DNA from 4 places in the Bradyrhizobium sp. I71 genome. Region 2 is predicted to be linked to each of the others. Evidence: predicted binding sites of a transcription regulator. Region 2 holds the regulator's gene; each other region holds the start of a gene.
The links. The regulator PhoB, encoded in region 2, activates phosphate uptake and scavenging genes when phosphate is short. The targets are predictions, from matches to a motif close to TGTCATNNANCTGTCAT.

Region 1 (5,398 bases), 170 kb from region 2:
GGCGAGAGTCGCGCCGATCAGCGTGCCGACATAGGAGATCAGCAGCGTCTCGCCCAGCATCTTCAGCCATTTGCGCCAGCCCCAGAACCACTCGCCGACATCGGTCCAGACCCGCTGGCCGTTGTCGAGCGTGAGGATGCGGTCGAAATAGCTGAGGAAGTTGCCGAAATAGGTGAACAGCGTGCGCAAATTCACTTCCGCGCCGATTGCGGCGAGAAAGAGCGCGGCGGCGAAGATGACGGCGCCCAGCAACAGGCGGAGCCGCCTGCGCGCAACCGCCTGGCGATAGGCGCCATTGAGCACGGCGAGCTGCTGCTCGGGGAGGATCGAAACCGCTGTCGTCATCTGTCGAAACAGGTCCGGTCAAAGAAAGAGCCGGGTCCTTGGGACCCGGCTCAGGTGCATCGTCCCAAAAACTCAGGACGCCTTCTTTTTACGCAGCGCATCGACGAACTTGATCAGCTCGATCGTGCCGTCCCAATCCTTGGTGGTGGCGTGATTGAAACCCTTCTTCTGGCCGTCCTGGAGGCGATCGAACGCCGCCTTATCCTTCGCCGGCGCGTCGAAGAAGGCCTTCGCGATGGCCGCCTTGGCGTCGTCCGGCAAGTCGGAGTTGTAGGCGTAGGGACCGTTGATGATCGGTGCCGACTTGTGGACGATGCGGAAGTCGTCCTTCTTCATCGCCGAGCCGTCGGCATTCTTCAGCATGCCCTTGGTCAGCATTTGGGCCAGCGTCGAATCGTCGTCGGTGGTCCACTGGTTGGCCGCGACGTCGACCGTTCCCTGCGCCAGCGCCAGCATCGCGTTCTCGTGGCTGCCGGTGAAGACGACCTTGCTGAAATAGGTGTCGGCGTCGTGGATGCCCATCTTGTCGAGCTCGAAGCGCGGCACGTTGTTGCCCGACGTCGAGTTCGGATCGACCAGGCCGAGGTTCTTGCCCTTGAGGTCGTCGATCTTCTTGTAGGCGCTGTTCGCCTTGACGAAGAACACCGAATAATAGCCGGTGGAGCCGTCGGCGTTGATGTCGTTGGCGAAAGCGTCGGTCTTGACGCCGGTGAGGCGGGCGCGGGCGAACGAAGCCGAGCCGTAGCTCGCAATATGGATGTTGCCGGCGCGCTGGCCTTCGATCACGGCGGCGTAGTCGTTGGCGATGCGCAGCGTGACCTTCACGCCCAGTTCCTTGGAGAGATAGGTCATGAACGGCGCCCAGCGCTCGGTGACGCCCGAGGCGTTCTCGGCCGGCACGACCGCGAAGGTCAGCTCGGGATATTTGGTCTTCCAGTCGCTCGCCGAGGCGGAGGCCGTGAACGCGAGCGCGGCGGCGCCGGCAAGGACTAGTCTGCGAGTGATCATGATACCCTCTTCATCGGTTGGGGTCGGTTGACGCAAGAACTTGCAATTCAAAGGATGCGCCGCGGCTCAGGCCGCAGCGGCCGTTCCGAGCGCCGGGACGCCGGCGGACGCGGGCACAGGCATGCCACCCATGGCCTCGTTGGCCTCGAGATCGTAGAGCTCGCGCGCAACCTGGTCGGTCAGCGCGGACGGCGCGCCGTCGAACACCACGCGGCCCGCGGCCATGCCGATCAGGCGGTCGCAATAGCTGCGGGCGAGATCGAGCGAATGCAGGTTGCAGAGCACGGTGATGCCGAAATGCTTGTTGATGCGCAGCAGCGCATCCATCACGATCTTGGTGTTGCGCGGGTCGAGCGAGGCGATCGGCTCGTCGGCCAGAATAATATCGGGCTGCTGCACCAATGCGCGGGCGATCGCCACGCGCTGCTGCTGGCCGCCCGAGAGCTGATCGGCGCGCTGGGCGGCGAGCGAGGCGATGTCGAACTGTTCCAGTGCGGACATCGCCAGCGCCTTGTCCTGCTCGGGCCAGGCCTGCAGCAGCGAGCGCCAGGCCGGCATCGTCGCGAGGCGTCCCATCAGCACATTGGTGAGCACGTCGAGCCGGCCGACCAGGTTGAACTGCTGGAAGATCATGGCCGAACGGGCACGCCACTGCCGCAGCTCCTTGCCGCGCAACGCGGTGACGTCGAGGCCGTCGAACAGGATGCGGCCCTGCGACGGTGTCGCAAGGCGGTTGATCGTCCGCAACAATGTCGACTTGCCGGCGCCCGAGCGCCCGATTACACCGACGAAGCCGCCGGGGGAAACCTCAAACGAAGCGTCGTCCACCGCGGCTTTCACGCCGAAGCGACACGTCAGACCATCGACCACCAGCATGCAGGGCTCCAGAGTAGCTGGAGGCAACCGCTAACGTCCATGCTTAACACTTGTGTGACAGCGCCGTTGCAGTGCGGCGATCCTGCGCGCTTCATCCCCTGTCATCTCGCCGTCATGACACCGTCATCAAGCCGCTCGAAGAGGAACGCCCGCCCTCGCAGCTCGGATGCAACATGGCCGCCAAAGCTCTTTCGGTTCAGCCGACCATCGACCCCTCGGCCAAACTGCATGAGACCCGGCTCGGCGCCTATACCGAGGTTGGCGCGCGCACGATCCTGCATGAAGTGGCGATGGGCGATTACTCCTATGTCGTCAACGATTCGCAGATCACCTACACCACCATCGGAAAGTTCTGCTCGATCGCGGCGATGACGCGCATCAATCCCGGCAACCATCCGATGCACCGCACGACACAGGCGCACTTCACCTACCGCTCCAGCGCCTATTTCGAGGGTGAGAGCGACGATGCCGAGTTCTTCGACTGGCGGCGCCAGCATCATATCCATATCGGCCACGACGTCTGGATCGGCCATGGCGCGATCGTGTTGCCGGGTCGCAACATCGGCACCGGCGCGGTGATCGCCGCCGGCGCCATCGTCACCAAGGACGTGCCGGCCTACACCATCGTCGCCGGCAATCCGGCCCGTATCGTGCGGCGACGGTTCTCGGAGGAGATCGCCGGGCGCCTTGCGAAGCTCGCCTGGTGGGACTGGGATCACGACAAATTGCGCGAGGCGCTGCCCGATTTCCGCAAGCTCGGGATTGAACATTTTCTTTCGACATACGAAGCACGGGCGAGCTCTCTCACCAATCCCCCTGCCAGCAAACGAAGCGCGATCGCGTGACAGACATATTCCTCGAAGGCGGCCGGGCCCTGATCGGCGCCGAATTCGCCGAAACCTCGCTTCTCGTGTCCGGAACGGATATTGCACAGGTCGATGCTTCGCGCGGCCGTTCGCGGCTGGCGATCGATGCCCGCGACCTGCTGGTGCTGCCCGGCATCGTCGATTTGCATGGCGATGCCTTCGAGCGACAGATGATGCCGCGCGCCGGCGTCGATTTTCCGATCGACGTCGCGCTCGCCGACAGCGACCGCCAGGCGATCGGCAACGGCATCACCACCGTCTTTCACGCCACGACCTGCTCCTGGGAGCCGGGCCTGCGCAGCGCCGACAATGCGCGCGGCCTGATGGAGGCGATCGAGCGGCAGCGTCCGCAATTCGCCGCCGACACCCGCTTCCATCTGCGGCACGAGACCTACAATCTCGACGCCGAGGCCGAGATCGCCCAGTGGCTCGCCGAGGGCCGCGTCGACCTGTTCGCCTTCAACGACCACATGGACGGCACCGTCGCCGACATGTCCAAGCCGCGCAAGCGCAACCGCATGGTGGAGCGCACTGGCCTTTCGAGCGAGGAATTCGACCGGCTGGTCGAGCGCGTGGTTTCGCGCGCCGATGAGGTGCCCGCTTCGGTGTCGCGCCTCGCCGCTTCTGCCCGCGCGGCCGAGGTGCGGATGCTCTCGCACGACGACGCGACGCCGGCGATGCGCCGGGAATTTCGCGAGCTCGGCGCTGACATCGCGGAGTTTCCGATCAACGAGGAGACGGCCCGGGCGGCGGCAAGCCACGGCGATGCCATCGTCTATGGCGCGCCGAACGTCGTGCGCGGCGGCAGCCACACCGGCTGGACCAAGGCCTCCGACATGATCGCCAAGGGGCTCTGCTCGGTGCTGGCCTCGGATTATTATTATCCCGCGCAGCTGCTCGCCGCGTTCCGGCTCGCCGCCGATGGCGTGGTGCCGCTGGCACAGGCCTGGGATCTGGTCTCCGCCGGCCCGGCGCGCGCGACCGGCCTTGCCGATCGCGGCATGCTCGCGGAGGGACGCCGCGCCGACATTCTCCTCGTCGACGACAGCGTGAAGCTGCGGCCGCGGCTGATCGCGGTGATCTCAGGCGGCAAGCTCGTGCATCTCACCGACGCGACAAGGCTGCTCACTGCTGTGGCGGCGCCGCGCGAGGCTGTCGCCGCGGCTTAAATTGGCTATGCTGAGGTGATGACAGGTTTCCCCCGCTACGCGATCTATTTTGCCGCCGGCGCCGACGGCGCCCTCTCCCGCTTCGGCGCCGAGCTGCTCGGCTATGACGCCCACACGGGCGACGAGGTGCCGTTTCCGCCCGAGGCGCTGCAGATTGCTCCGGACTGGCGCGACATCACCGCCGATCCCCGCAAATACGGCTTTCACGCCACGCTGAAGGCGCCGATGGCGCTGGCATCGGGCAGGACCGAGGCCGAGCTCATGGCGGCCTGCGCGACGTTCGCCGGCCAATCGCGGACAATTCCAGTGATCCGGCCCGTCGTCGATACCATCAGCGGCTTCATTGCCGTCATTCCCGCCGAGCCGGTTGACGAGATTCAGCAATTTGCCGCCGATTGCGTCCGTGAATTCGACTCCTTCCGCGCGGTTCTCACCGCGGAAGATCGTGCGCGGCGCAAGCCCGAAAAACTCACCGAGCGGCAGCGCGATTATCTCGACCGTTGGGGCTACCCTTACGTGATGGAGGAATTCCGCTTCCACATGACGCTCACCGGCCGGCTGGATGCAGAGCGCCGCGGGCCGATTCTGGAGATGTTACGGGCCCGGTTTGCGTCGCTTCGTCTCGGCGCGCTGGCGATCGACCGCCTCGCACTGTTCAAGCAGGACGAGGCGAAGGGTCGTTTCCGCATCGTCGGCGAGTGGGCGCTGACGCGATAGGCCTCACAGTCAGCTCGCAAGATTGAAGGCGAGCGCCACGGCGCCGACCAGGACGAGGCTGGTCGCCCAGACCGCATCCAGATTGAACCAGCTTCGCGAGACGAACCTCAACCCCAGATAACGGTAGACCAGCCAGGCCAGACACCCGCCGGCGCTGACCATGGCGGCAACGTGCACCAGGGACACCAGCGCCGCCATCCCGACGCTTGCCTTCATCAACTCGCCCGCCGCCTCATGTCCGGCATCGAGCTCGAAGGCCTGGCAAAGCCCAAGATAGATCGGCACGAGCATCAAGGCGGCGCCGTGCGCAATGGCGACGGCAAACGACCAGAGCACCAATTGCGTCGGCGGAATTCGTGCCAGCGCGCGGGGATGGCGCCGAACGATCAACCGATAGACGCCGAAGCCGATGACGAG
Region 2 (5,398 bases):
TGCTTGGTCAGGATATCGTCGAGCGCCGGGCCGAGCCGCACCAGCCGCCCGCGCACATCGAGCGCGTCGACCTCGTAAGGCAGCACGGCGTCGTCGATCGGAACCGCCGATGGTGCGCGAACCGGGCCTTCAGGCCCGGTTTTCATGTCAGGGGATTGGGAAACCATGGCGCGTTATCTGGGGTCGGAGGGCTGAGAATGGAAGGGGGCGGCGACCACCACATATTCCGCGATCGTTCCGGACAAGCGAGCGCTGATCCGGGACGATCAGCGGCGCGCGGGGCGACAGCAACGCCACCACACGCCCCCGCTATTTCACCGCGTCGAAGCACCAGGCCAGAATGCCCTTTTGCGCGTGCAGGCGGTTCTCGGCCTCGTCGAAAACGACCGATTGCGGACCATCGATCACGTCATCCGTGACCTCCTCGCCGCGATGGGCCGGCAGGCAGTGCATGAACAGCGCATCGGGCTTGGCCAGCGACATCAGCTTGGCATTGACCTGGTAGGGCTTGAGCACGTTGTGGCGATGCTCGCCCTCCTTGTCGCCCATCGACACCCAGGTGTCGGTGACGACGCAATCGGCGCCGCGCACGGCGGCTTCCGGATCGGTGCCGAGCACGATCGGCGCGCCTGACGTCTTGATCCAGTCGCGCATTGCCTTCTTCGGCGCGAGCTCCGGAGGTGTTGCGACGTTGAGCTGGAATTTGAAGCGCTCGGCGGCATGCGCCCAGGACGCCAGCACGTTGTTGTCGTCGCCGGTCCAGGCCACCGTCTTGCCCTCGATCGGGCCGCGATGCTCCTCATAGGTCATGAGGTCGGCCATCACCTGGCAGGGATGCGACCGCCGCGTCAGGCCGTTGATCACGGGCACGGTCGCATAGGCCGCAAGCTCCAGGAGCGCCTCGTGATTGAGGATGCGGATCATGATCGCATCGACATAGCGCGACAGCACCCGCGCGGTGTCGGCGATGGTCTCGCCGCGACCGAGCTGCATCTCGGCGCCGGTGAGCATGATGGGCTCGCCGCCGAGCTGGCGCATGGCAACATCGAACGACACCCGCGTGCGCGTCGAGGGCCGCTCGAAGATCATCGCCAGCGTCTTGCCTTCGAGCGGCCTGACCGGCTGGTGCGCCTTCTGCTTCGCCTTCATGGCGGACGAGGCGGCGAGCATGCTCTTGAGCTCCGACAGCGGCAGCTCGTTGATGTCCAAAAAGTGCTTTGGAGCTTTATTGGGCGTCTTGCTCATCAGCTTGCCGCCCGCTTGGTCTGGCTGGACGAGATCGCAGTGCAGGCGCGTTCGAGCCGCCCGACGCTGTCTTCGATCTCCGCCTCGGTAACGATCAAGGGCGGCAGGAAGCGCACGACGTTGTCGCCGGCTCCGACGGTGAGCAATTTTTCGGCGCGCAGCGCCGCGACGAGATCGCCCGAGGGCACCACGGCCTTGATGCCGATCAGGAGCCCCTCGCCGCGCACCTCGCTGACGACATCGTGATGGCGATCGATCACGGAGGCGAGCTTCTGCTTCAGCAGCAGCGACATTTTCTGCACGTGATCGAAGAAGCCGGGCTTGAGCATGACGTCGAGCACGGCGTTCGCAGCCGAGATCGCGAGCGGATTGCCGCCGAAGGTCGAACCGTGCGAGCCCGGCCCCATGCCGCGTGCAGCGTCGGCGGTGGCGAGCACCGCGCCGATCGGGAAACCGCCACCGAGCGCCTTCGCAAGCGACATCACGTCGGGCACGACGCCGGTGCGCTTGTAGGCAAAGAGTTCGCCGGTGCGGCCCATGCCGGTCTGCACCTCGTCGAAGGCGAGCAAGAGGCCGCGCTCGTTGCAGAGCTCGCGCAGTGCCTTCAGGAACGCGGGAGGCGCAGAACGAACGCCGCCCTCGCCCTGGATCGGCTCGATGAGAATACCGGCGGTGTTCAGGCCGATCGCTTTCTTCACGGCTTCCAGATCGCCATGCGGCACCTGGTCGAAGCCGTCCATCGGCGGGCCGAAGCCCTCGAGATATTTTGCAGAACCGGTGGCGGCCAGCGTCGCCAGCGTGCGGCCATGGAAGGCGCCCTCGAATGTGATCATGCGATAGCGCTCAGGATGCCCCTTGGAGAAGTGATGGTGGCGCACCAGCTTGATCACACCTTCAAGCGCCTCGGCGCCGGAATTGCAGAAGAACACGAAGTCCGCAAAACTTTCATTGCACAGACGCGCCGCGAGCTTCTCGCCGTCCGGGCTCTGGAACAGGTTCGACATGTGCCAGAGCTTCGTCGCCTGCTCCTGCAACGCCTTGACCAGCGTGGGATGCGCATGGCCGAGCGCATTCACCGCCACGCCGGAGGTGAAATCGAGATAGCGATCGCCATTGGTCGCGATCAGCCAGCAGCCTTCTCCGCGCTCGAAACCGAGGTCGGCCCTGGCGAAAACGGGGAGCAAATGCGGCGCGGCGCTGTTGGTCATGACGTCACTTGAATGTTGCGGACGGTGTGACGCGTGCATTACGCAACGCACCATTGACCGGCCCGGAAAACGAAACGTGCCGCCTTTTAAGGGCGGCACGTAGGACTATCTTATGCTTGGCAAGACGGGTGTCAATGCCGCCCGGAAAGCCCCGCGAAACGCTGAATCCGTAGTCTTGCGGTGCCGATTTTGCGGGTTTTTCACCACGGAACATGTGGACGCGAGTCGGCGGACTCTTGCGCGGGAGTCACGCCATATTGTAGCGTTTGGACTGTCAGATACGACATCTCGTGCAGCAGTTCTGATCCCTTAAGTCCTCATGTACCGGCGTAAACGTTCGGGCGTCTTGAGCGCGCCCGGCGAGCCTTAAGGGATTCTGGCGGCACGGGTTTTTGAAGGCTTAGGCAATCGCTGCGAAGGCCCCAGGATGGCAGGCGCGCAGCGAGGGAAAGGGTGCAATGACGGTTTTGACCTGGTCCGATGATCGCGTCGAGCAGCTGAAAAAGCTCTGGGAGGCCGGACTTTCGGCCAGCCAGATCGCGGCGGAGCTCGGCAATGTGACCCGCAATGCCGTGATCGGCAAAGTGCACCGGCTCGGCTTGTCCGGCCGCGCCAAGAGCCCTTCATCGGCAGCGCCCCGGCCGCGCAAGGCGCGGCCCGCGCAGCACATGATGCGGGTGACCCGCCCCGTCGCCCGCGGCAACACCGCGCTGGCGCAGGCCTTCGAGGTCGAGGTCGAGGCCGAACCCGTCACCTACGACAATGTGGTGCCGATGAGCCAGCGGCTGTCACTGCTGGAGCTGAACGAGGCGACCTGCCACTGGCCGGTCGGCGACCCCTCGAGCCCGGATTTCTTCTTCTGCGGCGGCAAGGCGCTCTCCGGCCTGCCCTACTGCGCCCAGCATTCGCGCGTGGCGTATCAGCCGGCGGCGGATCGCCGCCGCGCACCGGCGAAGCCGGGCACGCGCTGAGCTCGCGGAATTCTCTGATCAAGACCGCAGCCGTCACACGATGACGGCTCCAATTGCTCGGTGTCATCCCCGCGAACGCGGGGATCCGTAACCACAGGGCGCAATCGTTGCGCGGGATGGTCACTCCGAGTCTTCGCCACACCAGGTCCTGTGGTTATGGATCCCGGGCTCGCGCTACGCGCGCCCCGGGACGACAGCTGAGATTGTGGCCACAGCTGCCAGCAAACAACTCACCCGACCTTACGCCTGCTCCGCCTTCGCAAACCGATCGTCCAGCGCATAGCCGGCGCCACGGACGGTGCGGATCGGATCCTGCTCGCGGCCGAGATTGAGCAGCTTGCGCAGGCGGCCGATATGGACGTCGACGGTGCGCTCGTCGATGTAGATGTCACGGCCCCAGACGCTGTCGAGCAGCTGCTCGCGCGAGAACACACGGCCGGGATGCTCCAGGAAGAACTCCAGCAGACGATATTCGGTCGGGCCGAGATCGATCGGCCGGCCCGAACGCGCCACGCGGCGCTTGTCGCGATCGAGCTCGATGTCGCCATAGGCGAGCACGGTGGCGAGCCGCTCGGGGCTGGCGCGCCTGAGCAGACCCTTCACGCGGGCCAGCAGCTCCGGCACCGAGAACGGCTTGACGATGTAATCGTCGGCGCCGGTCGCAAGACCCCGCACCCGCTCGCTCTCCTCGCCGCGCGCGGTGAGCATGATGATCGGCAGCTGCTTGGTCTCGGGCCGGGTGCGCAGCCGCCGGCACAGCTCGATGCCCGACAGGCCCGGCAGCATCCAGTCGAGCACGATCAGATCGGGAATGTGCTCCTTGAGGCGGGTGTCGGCGTCATCGCCGCGCATCACCGTCTCGACGTCATAGCCGTCGCCTTCGAGGTTGTAGCGAAGAAGCTCGGTGAGAGCTTCCTCGTCCTCAACCACCATAATGCGTGCGCCCATGTTGTCGTCGCTCCTTAGGTATTCGGGATCGTCGTGGCGAAGTTCGTCATGTCGCCCTTCGGCCGCTTGTCGGTGATCGCCTGGCCCTCGATCATGTAGAACACGGTCTCGGCGATGTTGGTGGCGTGGTCGCCGATCCGCTCGATGTTCTTGGCACAGAACATCAAATGGATGCAGAACGAGATGTTGCGCGGATCCTCCATCATGTAGGTGAGGAGTTCGCGGAACAGCGAGGTGCAGATGGCGTCGACTTCCTCGTCGCCCTTCCACACCGCCATCGCTGCCGGCAGATCGTGCGCGGCATAGGCGTCCAGCACCGACTTGACCTGCTGCTGCACGAGGTCAGTCATGTGTTCCAGGCCGCGGAACAGTTTCAGCGGATGAAAATCCGTCTCCAGCGCTGCGACGCGCTTGCCCATGTTCTTGGCGAGATCGCCGATGCGCTCGAGATCGGTCGCGACGCGCATGGCCCCGACGATCTCGCGCAGATCAACGGCCATCGGCTGGCGGCGGGCGATGGTGAGCACGGCGCGCTCCTCGATGCGCTTCTGCAGCGTGTCGAGTTCGGCGTCGGTGGCGACGACGCGCTGACCGAGCGTGACGTCGCGGCGGATCAGCGCGTCGACGGAATCGACGATCATGCGCTCGGCGATGCCGCCCATCTCGGCGACCAGGCGCGTGAGTTCCTGGAGGTCGGTATCGAAAGCCTTTGCGGTATGTTCAGAACCCATGTTCCGTCTCCTCAGCCGAACCGGCCGGTGATGTAATCCTGCGTGCGCCGGTCGCTCGGCGACGTGAATATCTTGCTGGTGTCGTCGAACTCGATCAACTCGCCGAGATACATGAAGGCGGTCTTGTCGGAGACGCGCGCCGCCTGCTGCATGTTATGGGTGACGATCGCGATCGTGTAGTTCTCGGACAATTCCTGGATCAGCTCCTCGACCTTGGCGGTCGAGATCGGGTCGAGCGCCGAGCACGGCTCGTCGAACAGGATCACCTCGGGCCGCACCGCGACGGTGCGGGCAA
Region 3 (5,398 bases), 180 kb from region 2:
GTCGCCATCCGCAAATTCTACTACTCCGACGTCAGCGCGATCCTGCTCACCATCGTCGTCACGGTCTTCATCATCGACATCGCCACCGGCTGGCTGCGCGGCCACCTGTTCGGCAAGGAGGCGCGGACGTGACGAAGCCGCAGGAGGTCGATGCCGCGCAGATGCGTGCGCGGTATCCCGAGGTGTTCGAGCGGCCGGCCTCGGCGCGGCTCGCGACGCCCGCCATGATCGTCCTGGCGTTCGCGATCCTCACTTACGGCCTCGTCGATCTCGACTTCTCGCCGTCGCGCTTCTTCGCCGGCCTCAGCCAGCTCGGCTGGATCAGCCTGATGATGATCCCGCCCGATCCCGGCTCGTCTCTGCCCATTTATCTGAAGGCGCTCGGCGAGACGCTGTCGATCGCGTTGCTCGGCACCACGCTGGGGGCGCTGTTTGCCTTGCCGGTGAGCCTGCTGGCGGCGCGCAACATCGTGCCGTCGAGCATTCTGCGCTTTCCCGTCCGCCGGTTCCTGGATTCGATTCGCGGCGTCGATACGCTGATCTGGGCGCTGGTGTGGATCAACGTGGTCGGGCTCGGCCCGTTCGCCGGCGTGCTCGCCATCGCGGTGTCGGATTTCGGCGCCTTCGGAAAGCTGTTCTCGGAGGCGTTCGAGGGCGCCGACCGGAAGCAGGTCGAGGGCATCCGCGCCTCCGGCGGCAGCGCGCTGCACGAGATCCGCTTCGGCCTGTTGCCGCAGGTCCTGCCCGTCATCGCCGGCCAGGTGCTCTACTTCATCGAATCGAACACCCGCTCGGCCACCATCATCGGCATCGTCGGCGCCGGCGGCATCGGCCTCCAGCTCGCCGAGCAGATCCGCGTGCTGGAATGGCAGAAGGTCTCGTTCCTGATCCTGATGATTTTGGTTGCGGTGGCCGCGATCGATTTCATCTCGGGCAAGCTGCGCTTTGCGATCATCGGCAGGCGGGCTGTGGCGTGATCGGCGATGCCGTAGGGTGGGCAAGGCGCAGCGTGCCCACCCTTTCTACCGAGAACAGGATAGAGGGTGGGCACGGCGCAAGTGCGCCTTTGCCCATCCTACGGCACTCTCCCACAAGGGGAGAGGGAAGAGCTACGACTCCACCAGAAATTCCACCCGTTCCGCCGCGAAGCGCGAGTGCTTTGTCAGCAGCGGCTTGCCCGTGAGATCGTTGTCGGTGGCATCGACCACCAGGATCGGCCGGCCCAGCGCCAGATCGAGCCGTGAGGCATCGGTCGCATCGACGATGCCGGCCGTGATTCGGGTCGCGCCGCGGCGATAGTCGCGCACGCCGTAATGCGCGAGAAGCTTGGTCATCGAGCGCGTCGCCGCGAACACGGCGCCGGCGTCCGGAAACCGTTCCGCCGACAGCCAGGTGGTGGACACGCAGATCGGCGTGCGGTCGGCGAGGCGGATCGCCTCGATCCGCATCAAAGGCGCGCCGGTCTTCAGTCCCAGCTCCCGCGCGAGCTCGCGCGTCGCGACATCGTCGGTCGCATCGATCAGCCGCCCATGCGGTTCCCGGCCGCCCGCACCGACGATCTCGGAAAAACGCGTGCGCGAGCGCAGCGGATAGGCGAGCTTCTGCGCCTCGACATAGGTTCCGCTGCCGCGCTCGGCCCGCACCAGGCCGCGCTCGGCGAGCGCAGCCAGCGCACGCCGCACGGTGTGGCGGTTGACGCGATAGGTTTCGGCGATCTCCATCTCGCCCGGCAGCTTGTCGCCGGCCGCAAAGCGGCCGTCGGCGATGCCGCGCTCGATGCCGTCGGCAACGAGGCGCCATAGCGCGACGCCCGAGGAGGCTGTGTCCTGCATGCTCATGTCGCGGGAAACCTACCCCAGAAATCACATCATTGTCACGAAACAGTCATGGCGTATCCGTATGAAGTTGTCTATTATCATAGACAACTTCGATGCGGCAAGTTCGGTGGACCAGGTGACGCAGCACAACAATCAGCAAGCCCAGCGCAGAGCCGCGATGGCGGTGCTGGCGCAAGCGGAGGCGGGCGAGATCGCCGCTCGCCTCCGCAACTTGGCCCTTCCGGCCCATCAGGATCTGCGGGCGCCCGAAAACGGCCTCGTCATGCTGCGCGGCCGGGTCGGCGGCGACGGCGCGCCGTTCAATCTCGGCGAGGCGACGGTGTCGCGTGCCGCGGTGCGGCTTGCGAGCGGCGAGGTCGGGTTCGGCTACACGCTCGGCCGTGACGGAGACAAGGCGCGGCTGATCGCGTTGTGCGATGCGCTGGTCCAGTCCCGTGATTACGGCGGCGCGGTGGAGCGGGGTGTCATCGCGCCCTTGCGAGAGCAGCTTATGATTCGGCGCAAGCAGGCGGCGGCCGAGACCGCCGCGACGAAGGTTGATTTCTACACCATGGTGCGCGGTGAGGGCTGAGATCATGACCACGATTGCGGAACTGCCGCCGGGTTTTGCCGACAAGGTGCTGTCGGCACAATCGACCTTTCGCTCCGTTATGGACGCCATGGCGCGGCCGGGCTCGGTTCAGCGCATCGTGCCGATGGCGGGGGCGCCGGGGCCGATGATGCGCGGCACCGCCGCAATCGCGCTCACGCTGTTCGACCACGACACGCCGCTCTGGCTCGATGCGCGGATGGTGGAGAGCTCCGACCTGGTGAAATGGCTGAAATTTCATACCGGCGCGCCGGTGGTGCGGGATTGTTCGATCGCGAGCTTTGCGCTGATCAGCGACGGCACGGCGCTTCCGCCGTTCGACCGGTTTGCGCTCGGGACGAGCGAATATCCGGATCGTTCGACGACGGTGATCATTCAGGTCGACAGCCTTGCCTCCGGGCGCAGCTTCGAGCTGCGCGGCCCCGGCATCGACGGGGTCGCGACGCTGCAGGCGTCGATCAGGCCTTTCGACCTGTTCGAGCGCCTGCGGATCAACGAGGCGCTGTTTCCGCGGGGCATCGACGTGGTGCTGGTCGCCGATGACGCCGTGGTTGCGATCCCGCGCACCACGCGCGTCGTGAACAAGGGAAGCTGAAGCATGTATGTCGCAGTCAAGGGCGGCGAACGCGCCATCGAGAACGCCCATCGCCTGCTCGCGCATAAGCGGCGCGGCGACCAGAGCGTTCCGGAGGTCACGCTCGACCAGATCTCCGAGCAGCTCGGCCTCGCCGTCGACCGCGTCATGAGCGAAGGCTCGCTCTACGATCGCGAGCTCGCGGCGCTCGCAATCAAGCAGGCGCGCGGCGATCTGATCGAGGCGATCTTCCTGGTCCGCGCCTTCCGCGCCACCCTGCCGCGCTTCGGCACCAGCGAGCCGGTCGACACCGGCGCCATGCGGGTGCAGCGGCGCGTGTCCTCGACCTTCAAGGACATTCCCGGCGGGCAGATCCTCGGGCCGACCTTCGACTATACCCATCGCCTGCTCGACCCCTCGCTCGCCGAAGGCTTCGTTCCCGACGCGCCAGCGACGGCTGAAGCGCCCACCGCGCCAACGCCGCGCGTGACCGACATTCTCGGACGCGACGGGCTGATCGAATCCTCGCCCCAAGCCGAGGACGGCGCCAGCGTCGGCGATCTTACCCGTGAGCCGCTGAACTTCCCGGCGGATCGCGACCTGCGCCTGCAGAACCTTGCGCGCGGCGACGAAGGCTTCCTGCTGGCGATGGGCTATTCCACCCAGCGCGGCTATGGCCGCAACCACCCCTTCGCGGGCGAGATCCGCTTCGGCGAGGTCGAGGTCGAATTCATCGCGGAAGACGCCGGCTTCGCCGTGCCGCTCGGCTCGATCGAACTGACCGAGTGCCAGATGGTCAACCAGTTCAAGGGTTCTGCGACGGAAGCGCCGTGCTTCACTCGCGGCTACGGTCTTGCCTTCGGCCAGAGCGAGCGCAAGACCATGTCGATGGCGCTGGTCGATCGCGCATTGCGGGCCCGCGAGCTCGGCGAGGAGGCACTCGCCCCTGCGCAAGACGAAGAATTCGTGATGTCGCATTCGGACAACGTCCAGGCGACCGGTTTCGTCGAGCATCTGAAGCTGCCGCACTATGTCGACTTCCAGTCCGAGCTCGGCTTGTTGCGCAAGCTGCGGCAGGAGTTCGCGGATGCCAATGCGCCTGATGCCATGAAGGAAGCCGCGGAATGAACGCGCCCGCCTACAACTTCGCCTATCTCGACGAGCAGACCAAGCGGATGATCCGCCGTGCGATCCTGAAGGCGATCGCCATTCCCGGCTATCAGGTGCCGTTCGCCAGCCGCGAAATGCCGATGCCCTATGGCTGGGGCACCGGCGGCGTGCAGGTCACCGCCGCGATCCTCGGTCCCCAGGACGTGCTGAAGGTGATCGACCAGGGCTCCGACGACACCACCAACGCGATCTCGATCCGAAAGTTCTTCGCCAAGACCGCGGGCGTTGCGACGACGACCGCGACGGCGGAGGCGACGGTGATCCAGACTCGTCACCGCATCCCGGAGATGGCGCTGAGGGAAAACCAGGTGCTGGTCTATCAGGTGCCGATCCCCGAGCCGTTGCGTTTCCTCGAGCCGCGCGAGACCGAGACGCGGCGCATGCACGCGCTCGCCGAGTACGGCCTGATGCACGTGAAGCTCTACGAGGACATCGCCCGCTTCGGCCACATCGCGACCGCCTACGCCTATCCGGTGAAGGTGAACGCGCGCTACGTGATGGATCCGTCCCCGACGCCGAAATTCGACAATCCCAAGATGGACAATTCTCCCGCGCTGCAATTGTTCGGCGCCGGCCGCGAGAAGCGCATCTACGCGATCCCGCCCTATACGCAGGTGGTCTCGCTCGATTTCGAGGATCACCCGTTCGAGCCCTACCGCTTCAACGCGCCCTGCGCGCTCTGCGGGGCGGAAAATTCCTATCTCGATGAGATCGTCACCGACGACAAGGGCGGGCGGATGTTCGTCTGCTCGGACACCGATTATTGCGAGGGCCGCCAGGCCGCCGGCCATCACGGCAGTCTCAGCGCTGCGCCGTACAGGGAAAAGGCGGGCTCACATGGTTGATCAAGGCTTGGCCGATCTCGATACACTTGAAAACGACCAGCCGCTGCTGGTGGCGGAGTCCCTCAGCAAGTCCTTCGGTCGCATCGCCGCCTGCCGCGACGTCTCCTTCGCGCTCTATCCCGGCGAGGTGCTGGCGATCGTCGGCGAGTCGGGCTCGGGCAAGTCGACGCTTCTGCAGATGCTGTCGGGCCAGCTGGCACCGAGCGCCGGCCATGTGTCCTACCGGATGCGCGACGGCGTCACGCGCGATCTTACGACGCTGGGTGAAGCCGAGCGGCGCTTCCTGTTCCGCACCGATTGGGGTTTTGTGCACCAGGACCCCGCGCAGGGTCTGCGCATGGCGGTCTCGGCCGGTGCCAATGTCGGCGAGCGGCTGATGGCG
Region 4 (5,398 bases), 370 kb from region 2:
AAAGGACCGCTGGCGCGGGCCTGGAGCGGCCTCGGTTGGTCGGAATGGGTCAAGATTGTGTCCTTGGATGCGCCCTCACCGGGCTGCGGCGCAGGTATCACATGGTCCGCGCCTCGTCACGGGCATGTCGTTCTCCTGTAATGCGCTATTGACAGCGGGCCGCCAACTAGCCAAGTGAAGCACCGCTTTTCAGACATTCCCAGGATTCCTGCCGTGGCCAAGTCCGAACTCGGAACTAAACGTATTTGCCCGACCACGGGCAAGAAGTTCTATGACCTCAACAAGAATCCGGTGATCTCGCCCTATACCGGCGAGGTGGTGCCGATCGCTCCGGTGGCGCCCGCTCGCGTCCCCCGCGGCGCCGAAGCCCGGCACGCGGCGACAGCGGATGCCGCGCCGGAGCCGGCGGAGGCCGAAGAATTGGTTTCCCTCGAGGAGGCCGATGCCGAGGAAAATACCGGCAAGGTCAAGGCCGTCGTGCCGGAATCCGAGGATGATATCGAGGTCGATGAGACCATCGACGACGACGATGACGATGATTCGACCTTCATTGCCGACGAGGAAGAGGGCGATGAGGACGTGACCGACATCATTGGTGACGTCGGAGGTGATGAAGAGACTTGAGATCAGCCCTGATCTGTGAAAAAGGGTGCACCGCGCGAGTCGAAAGGGCTCGCCGGTCCGGGGTGATCGACCAGGTTCACCCCGGTGAAGAATTAAGGGGCCATAGCTCAGCTGGGAGAGCGCTTGCATGGCATGCAAGAGGTCGGCGGTTCGATCCCGCCTGGCTCCACCAGCCTTCGCTGGCTTCGCCTGCTTCGGCTCGGCAAGCCCTTTCGTAGCGAAGGCTGCCGCGGCGTAGCCCAAAGGGCGAAGCTGGGCTCCATCCGCAAACCTCCAGTTCGCAGCTTCGACTCGGCAAGCCCTCTCGTAGCGAGGCGGGGCTCAGTAGAACGGAAGCGAGTATAAGAACTCCTCGACAACTGGGGAGCGTGCCGTGAAGTACGTCTACATTCTAGAAAGCCTCCGTAGCCTCCACTTTTATGTCGGGATCACCGACTACCTGCGCGCCCGATTGGCAAAGCACAATGCCGGCGAGGTACCTCACACTTCGAAATTCGGGCCTTGGCGCCTCAAGACTTACGTCGCGTTCAGCAATGCGAAGCAGGCTGTCGCGTTTGAGAGATACCTGAAGTCAGCGTCCGGCCGCGCCTTCGCCAAGAAGCGCCTCTAACCCCCTACTCCCCAATCACCGCATTGAGCCTGTCGCGCAGCGCGACGATCTCGTCCTTCATCGCGACCAGTTCCGACACCGAGCAATCCGACGCCGCCAGGATCGACTGCGGCACGGCGCGGGCCTTTTCCTTGAGCGCGTATCCCTGCGGCGTCAGCGCGATCAGCACCTGACGCTCGTCCTCGCGCGAGCGGGTGCGCTTGACGAGGTGGGCGGCCTCGAGCCGCTTGAGCAGCGGCGTCAGCGTGCCCGAATCCAGGAACAGCTTCTCGCCGATGTCCTTGACCGGCACGTCGTCGCGCTCCCACAGCACCAGCATCACCAGATATTGCGGATAGGTCAGGCCGAGCCGGTCGAGCAGCGGCTTGTAGACGCGGTTGAAGGCATGCGCTGCGGAATAGACCGCAAAGCAGATCTGGTTGTCGAGCCGCAGCGGCGCGTCCGCTACCGATGGTTTCCGGGCCATTGCAGAATCTCACGAGGTTCGGCGGCATTGTGGGGCCGGTCGGCGCCACATTCAATTGCGAACAATTAAATGTGAGACGTCGCATTTTCAATTGCGCACAATCTAATTGCCTGCAATAAAGATCGCACCCACCCAAGATCAGGGAGACCACAATGTCCGTGAACGTCCTCTACAAGACCAGCGCAAAAGCCACCGGCGGCCGCGACGGCCATGCCGCGACCCTCGACGGCGCGCTCGACGTCAAGCTCACCACGCCGAAGGAGCTCGGCGGCGGTGGCGGCGCCGGCAACAATCCCGAGCAGCTGTTCGCGGCCGGCTATGCCGCCTGCTTCATCGGCGCGATGAAGTTCGTGGCTTCGCAGGGCGGCCCGAAGGTGCCGGCCGACGCCTCCGTCACCTCGACCGTCGGCATCGGCCCGCGCTCCGAGGGCGGCTTCGGCCTCGACATCGACCTGGCCGTCTCGCTGCCGGGCCTTGCCCGCGCCGAGGCCGAGGCGCTGGTCGAAAAGGCGCATCAGGTGTGCCCCTACTCCAATGCCACGCGCGGCAATGTCGACGTTCGCCTGACGGTCGTCTGATCGGGAGTGCGGATGGGCTGGCCCGGGATCCCCCTCGGGCCGGCCGTTTCCCCTGATTTGCCATTCTGCGGGATTGCGCGCAGCGGCGCATACGCCCCTTACCCGGAGGGGCATTGCTGGCGTGCACGAACCTCGCTAGGCCTGTGATCAAACCTCGACACAGGAGAAGCGAAGGCATGAGTTCTCAAGCCGCCCTAGGTGCCATGAGCGGACTGCGCGTCGTCGATCTCACGCGCGTGCTCGGCGGTCCCTACTGCACCCAGATCCTCGCCGACCATGGCGCCGACGTGATCAAGGTCGAGCCGCCCGCGGGCGACGAGGTGCGCGAATGGGGCCCTCCCTTCCACGAGGAGGACGCGGCCTATTTCGTCGGCATCAACCGCAACAAGCGCTCGATCGGCCTCGACCTCGGCTCCGAGGGCGGCCGCGCGGTGCTGCTCAAGATGCTGGAGACGGCCGACGTCCTGATCGAGAATTTCAAGCCGGGCACGCTGGAGAAATGGGGCATCGGCAACGAGAGCTTGCGCGAAAAATTCCCGCGCCTCGTGCATTGCCGGATCTGCGGTTTCGGTGCCGACGGCCCGCGCGGCGGCAACCCCGGCTATGACGCCATCATCCAGGCCATGACCGGCATGATCGCGGCGACCGGCTCGCCCGAGAGCGGGCCGATGCGGATCGGCGTGCCGCTGGTCGACATCACCACCGGACTCTATGCGGCGATCGGCATCCTGATGGCGCTTTCGGAGCGGCAGCGCTCCGGCAAGGGCCAGTTCCTGGAGACGACGCTGTACGAGACCGGCCTTGCCATCATGCATCCGCACACCGCGAACTATTTCATGCATGGCAAGCCGCCGAGCCTCACCGGCAACGAGCACCCGAACCTCGTGCCCTACGCGATCTTCCCGACCAAGACCGACAACATCTTCATCGGCGTCGGCAATGACGGCACCTTCCGCAAGCTCGCCAAGGAGATCGGCAAGCCCGAGCTCGGCACCGACCCGCGCTTTGCCCGCAACAAGGACCGTATCGCCAATCGCGAGGCGCTGCGTGCCGAGCTTGCCGCCGTGTTCAGCCAGCACGAGGCTGAGCCGCTGTGCAATCGCCTGCTCGCGGCAGGCCTGCCCGCCGGCCCCGTGCAGAAGATCGACCAGGCGTTGACGAATCCGCACACGATCGCGCGCGGCGATATTATCGAGAAGGACTGGTACAAGGGCGTCGCCTCGCCGATCCGGCTCGATCGCTCAAAGCCGAGCCTGCGCCGCCTGCCGCCGAAATTCAGCCAGCACGCGGCGGAGGTGCTCGGCGAGTTCGGCTACTCCAAGGCCGAGATCGACGCGATGGTCGAGAACGGCACGGTCTGCGGCCCCGAGCGCAAGCGCTGAGTGGCGCGATCAAATAAGATCGCGAGCGGCACCGCAAGTGAGCTCCCTCGCCCGCTTGCGGGGGAGGGCCGAGGAGAGGGTGTCTCCGCGACGGGACAATCCCCAGAGGATAAAGCCCTCACCCGGCGCTGCGCGCCGACCTCTCCCGCAAAGCGGGAGAGGTTTGGAGCCCGCGGCCTGACCGTCAGCGTCACACAACGATGCCGCACTGCGGCGCGGACTGCGCATGTGCAGCGTGGGCGGAGGAGTGCGCGCACGGCTTCGCCTATTTGACCGCTTTCCTTTTCAAGCGCTTGCCGCTTTCGTTTCGGCCGCTTACACAGTCATGTGAACGTCATATGGCGCTGCTAGCGCAAGCGCTTCTTCAGTGACGGGCAAGGGAGGTTTCTTGATGGCTCTTCGACATTTTGGTGCGGCTGCCGCATTTGCACTCACGGTCGGCTTGTCGGCTTCGCCGGCCCTGGCTGTGACCGAAATCCAGTGGTGGCACGCGATGACCGGTGCCAACAACGATGTCATCGTCAAGCTCGCCAGCGACTTCAACGCCGCGCAGAGCGACTACAAGGTGATCCCGACCTACAAGGGCAACTACGCCGACACGATGAACGCCGGCATCGCGGCGTTCCGCGCCGGCAACGCGCCGCACATCATGCAGGTGTTCGAGGTCGGCACCGCCACCATGATGGCCGCGACCGGCGCCGTGAAGCCGGTCTACAAGCTGATGGCAGAGACCGGCGAGAAGTTCGATCCGAAGGCCTATCTGCCCGCGATCACCGGCTATTATTCGACCTCGAAGGGCGAGATGCTGTCCTTCCCCTTCAACTCGTCGTCGACCGTCATGTGGGTCAATCTCGACGAGCTGAAGAAGGCGAATGTCGAGATCCCGAAGACCTGGCCCGAAGTGTTCGATGCCGCCAAGAAACTGAAGGCGGCCGGCCACGCGACCTGCGGCTTCTCGAACTCCTGGGTCACCTGGGTCAATCTCGAACAGCTCTCCGCCTGGCACAACGTGCCGCTCTCGACCAAGGCCAACGGCCTCGACGGCTTCGACACCGTGCTCTCCTTCAACGGACCGCTCCAGGTCAAGCATCTCGAAAATCTGGTCGAGCTCCAGAAGGACAAGACCTACGACTATGCCGGCCGCACCAACACCGGCGAAGGCCGCTTCACGTCGGGCGAATGCCCGCTCTACCTGACCTCGTCGGCGTTCTTCGGCAACGTCAAGGCGCAGGCCAAGTTCGCCTTCACCGCGGTGCCGATGCCCTATTATCCCGACGTGAAGGGCGCGCCGCAGAACTCGATCATCGGCGGCGCCTCGCTCTGGATCATGGGCGGCAAGTCGGCCGACGAATACAAGGGCGTCGCGAAATTCCTGACCTTCCTCTCGGACACCGATCGCCAGGTCTATATCCACAAGTCCTCGGGCTATCTGCCGATCACCAAGGCGGCCTATGAGAAGGCCAAGGCCGAAGGCTTCTACAAGGACCAGCCCTATCTCGAGACCCCGCTGCTCGAGCTGACCAACAAGGAGCCGACCGAGAACTCTCGCGGCCTGCGCCTCGGCAACATGGTGCAGCTCCGCGACGTCTGGGCGGAAGAGATCGAGCAGGCGCTGGCCGGCAAGAAGACCGCCAAGCAGGCGCTGGATGCGGCCGTCGAGCGCGGCAACACCATGCTGCGGCAGTTCGAAAAGACCGCCGTGAAGTAAGGCGACAAGCGGCAGGCCGGTGAAGCCGGC

Region 1: phnC (phosphonate ABC transporter ATP-binding protein) is a predicted target of PhoB. The motif match lies at 2,329-2,345, and genes of this name have one in related genera.
Region 3: phnF (phosphonate metabolism transcriptional regulator PhnF) is a predicted target of PhoB. The motif match lies at 1,872-1,888, and genes of this name have one in related genera.
Region 4: ugpB (sn-glycerol-3-phosphate ABC transporter substrate-binding protein UgpB) is a predicted target of PhoB. The motif match lies at 3,982-3,998, and genes of this name have one in related genera.

The regions. Positions count from the first base shown of each region.
Region 1 covers NZ_CP059398.1:2,807,318-2,812,715, forward strand. Annotated here, with positions in the region: gene phnE (phosphonate ABC transporter, permease protein PhnE) at 1-345, opposite strand, end outside; gene phnD (phosphonate ABC transporter substrate-binding protein) at 418-1,353, opposite strand; gene phnC (phosphonate ABC transporter ATP-binding protein) at 1,420-2,229, opposite strand; gene FJV43_RS13810 (chloramphenicol acetyltransferase) at 2,403-3,074, shown strand; gene FJV43_RS13815 (alpha-D-ribose 1-methylphosphonate 5-triphosphate diphosphatase) at 3,071-4,264, shown strand; gene FJV43_RS13820 (DUF1045 domain-containing protein) at 4,283-4,981, shown strand; gene FJV43_RS13825 (hypothetical protein) at 4,991-5,398, opposite strand, start outside.
Region 2 covers NZ_CP059398.1:2,979,733-2,985,130, forward strand. Annotated here, with positions in the region: gene FJV43_RS14620 (Hsp33 family molecular chaperone) at 1-167, opposite strand, end outside; gene argF (ornithine carbamoyltransferase) at 310-1,245, opposite strand; gene FJV43_RS14630 (aspartate aminotransferase family protein) at 1,245-2,453, opposite strand; gene FJV43_RS14635 (GcrA family cell cycle regulator) at 2,912-3,424, shown strand; gene phoB (phosphate regulon transcriptional regulator PhoB) at 3,665-4,372, opposite strand; gene phoU (phosphate signaling complex protein PhoU) at 4,387-5,103, opposite strand; gene pstB (phosphate ABC transporter ATP-binding protein PstB) at 5,115-5,398, opposite strand, start outside.
Region 3 covers NZ_CP059398.1:2,801,512-2,806,909, reverse strand. Annotated here, with positions in the region: gene phnE (phosphonate ABC transporter, permease protein PhnE) at 1-132, shown strand, start outside; gene phnE (phosphonate ABC transporter, permease protein PhnE) at 129-977, shown strand; gene phnF (phosphonate metabolism transcriptional regulator PhnF) at 1,110-1,838, opposite strand; gene phnG (phosphonate C-P lyase system protein PhnG) at 1,945-2,409, shown strand; gene phnH (phosphonate C-P lyase system protein PhnH) at 2,414-3,022, shown strand; gene FJV43_RS13770 (carbon-phosphorus lyase complex subunit PhnI) at 3,026-4,129, shown strand; gene FJV43_RS13765 (alpha-D-ribose 1-methylphosphonate 5-phosphate C-P-lyase PhnJ) at 4,126-5,016, shown strand; gene phnK (phosphonate C-P lyase system protein PhnK) at 5,024-5,398, shown strand, end outside.
Region 4 covers NZ_CP059398.1:3,352,792-3,358,189, forward strand. Annotated here, with positions in the region: gene aroA (3-phosphoshikimate 1-carboxyvinyltransferase) at 1-53, opposite strand, end outside; gene FJV43_RS16265 (TIGR02300 family protein) at 214-624, shown strand; tRNA gene FJV43_RS16270 (tRNA-Ala) at 721-796, shown strand; gene FJV43_RS16275 (GIY-YIG nuclease family protein) at 998-1,234, shown strand; gene FJV43_RS16280 (MarR family transcriptional regulator) at 1,239-1,700, opposite strand; gene FJV43_RS16285 (organic hydroperoxide resistance protein) at 1,853-2,278, shown strand; gene FJV43_RS16290 (CaiB/BaiF CoA-transferase family protein) at 2,455-3,660, shown strand; gene ugpB (sn-glycerol-3-phosphate ABC transporter substrate-binding protein UgpB) at 4,052-5,368, shown strand.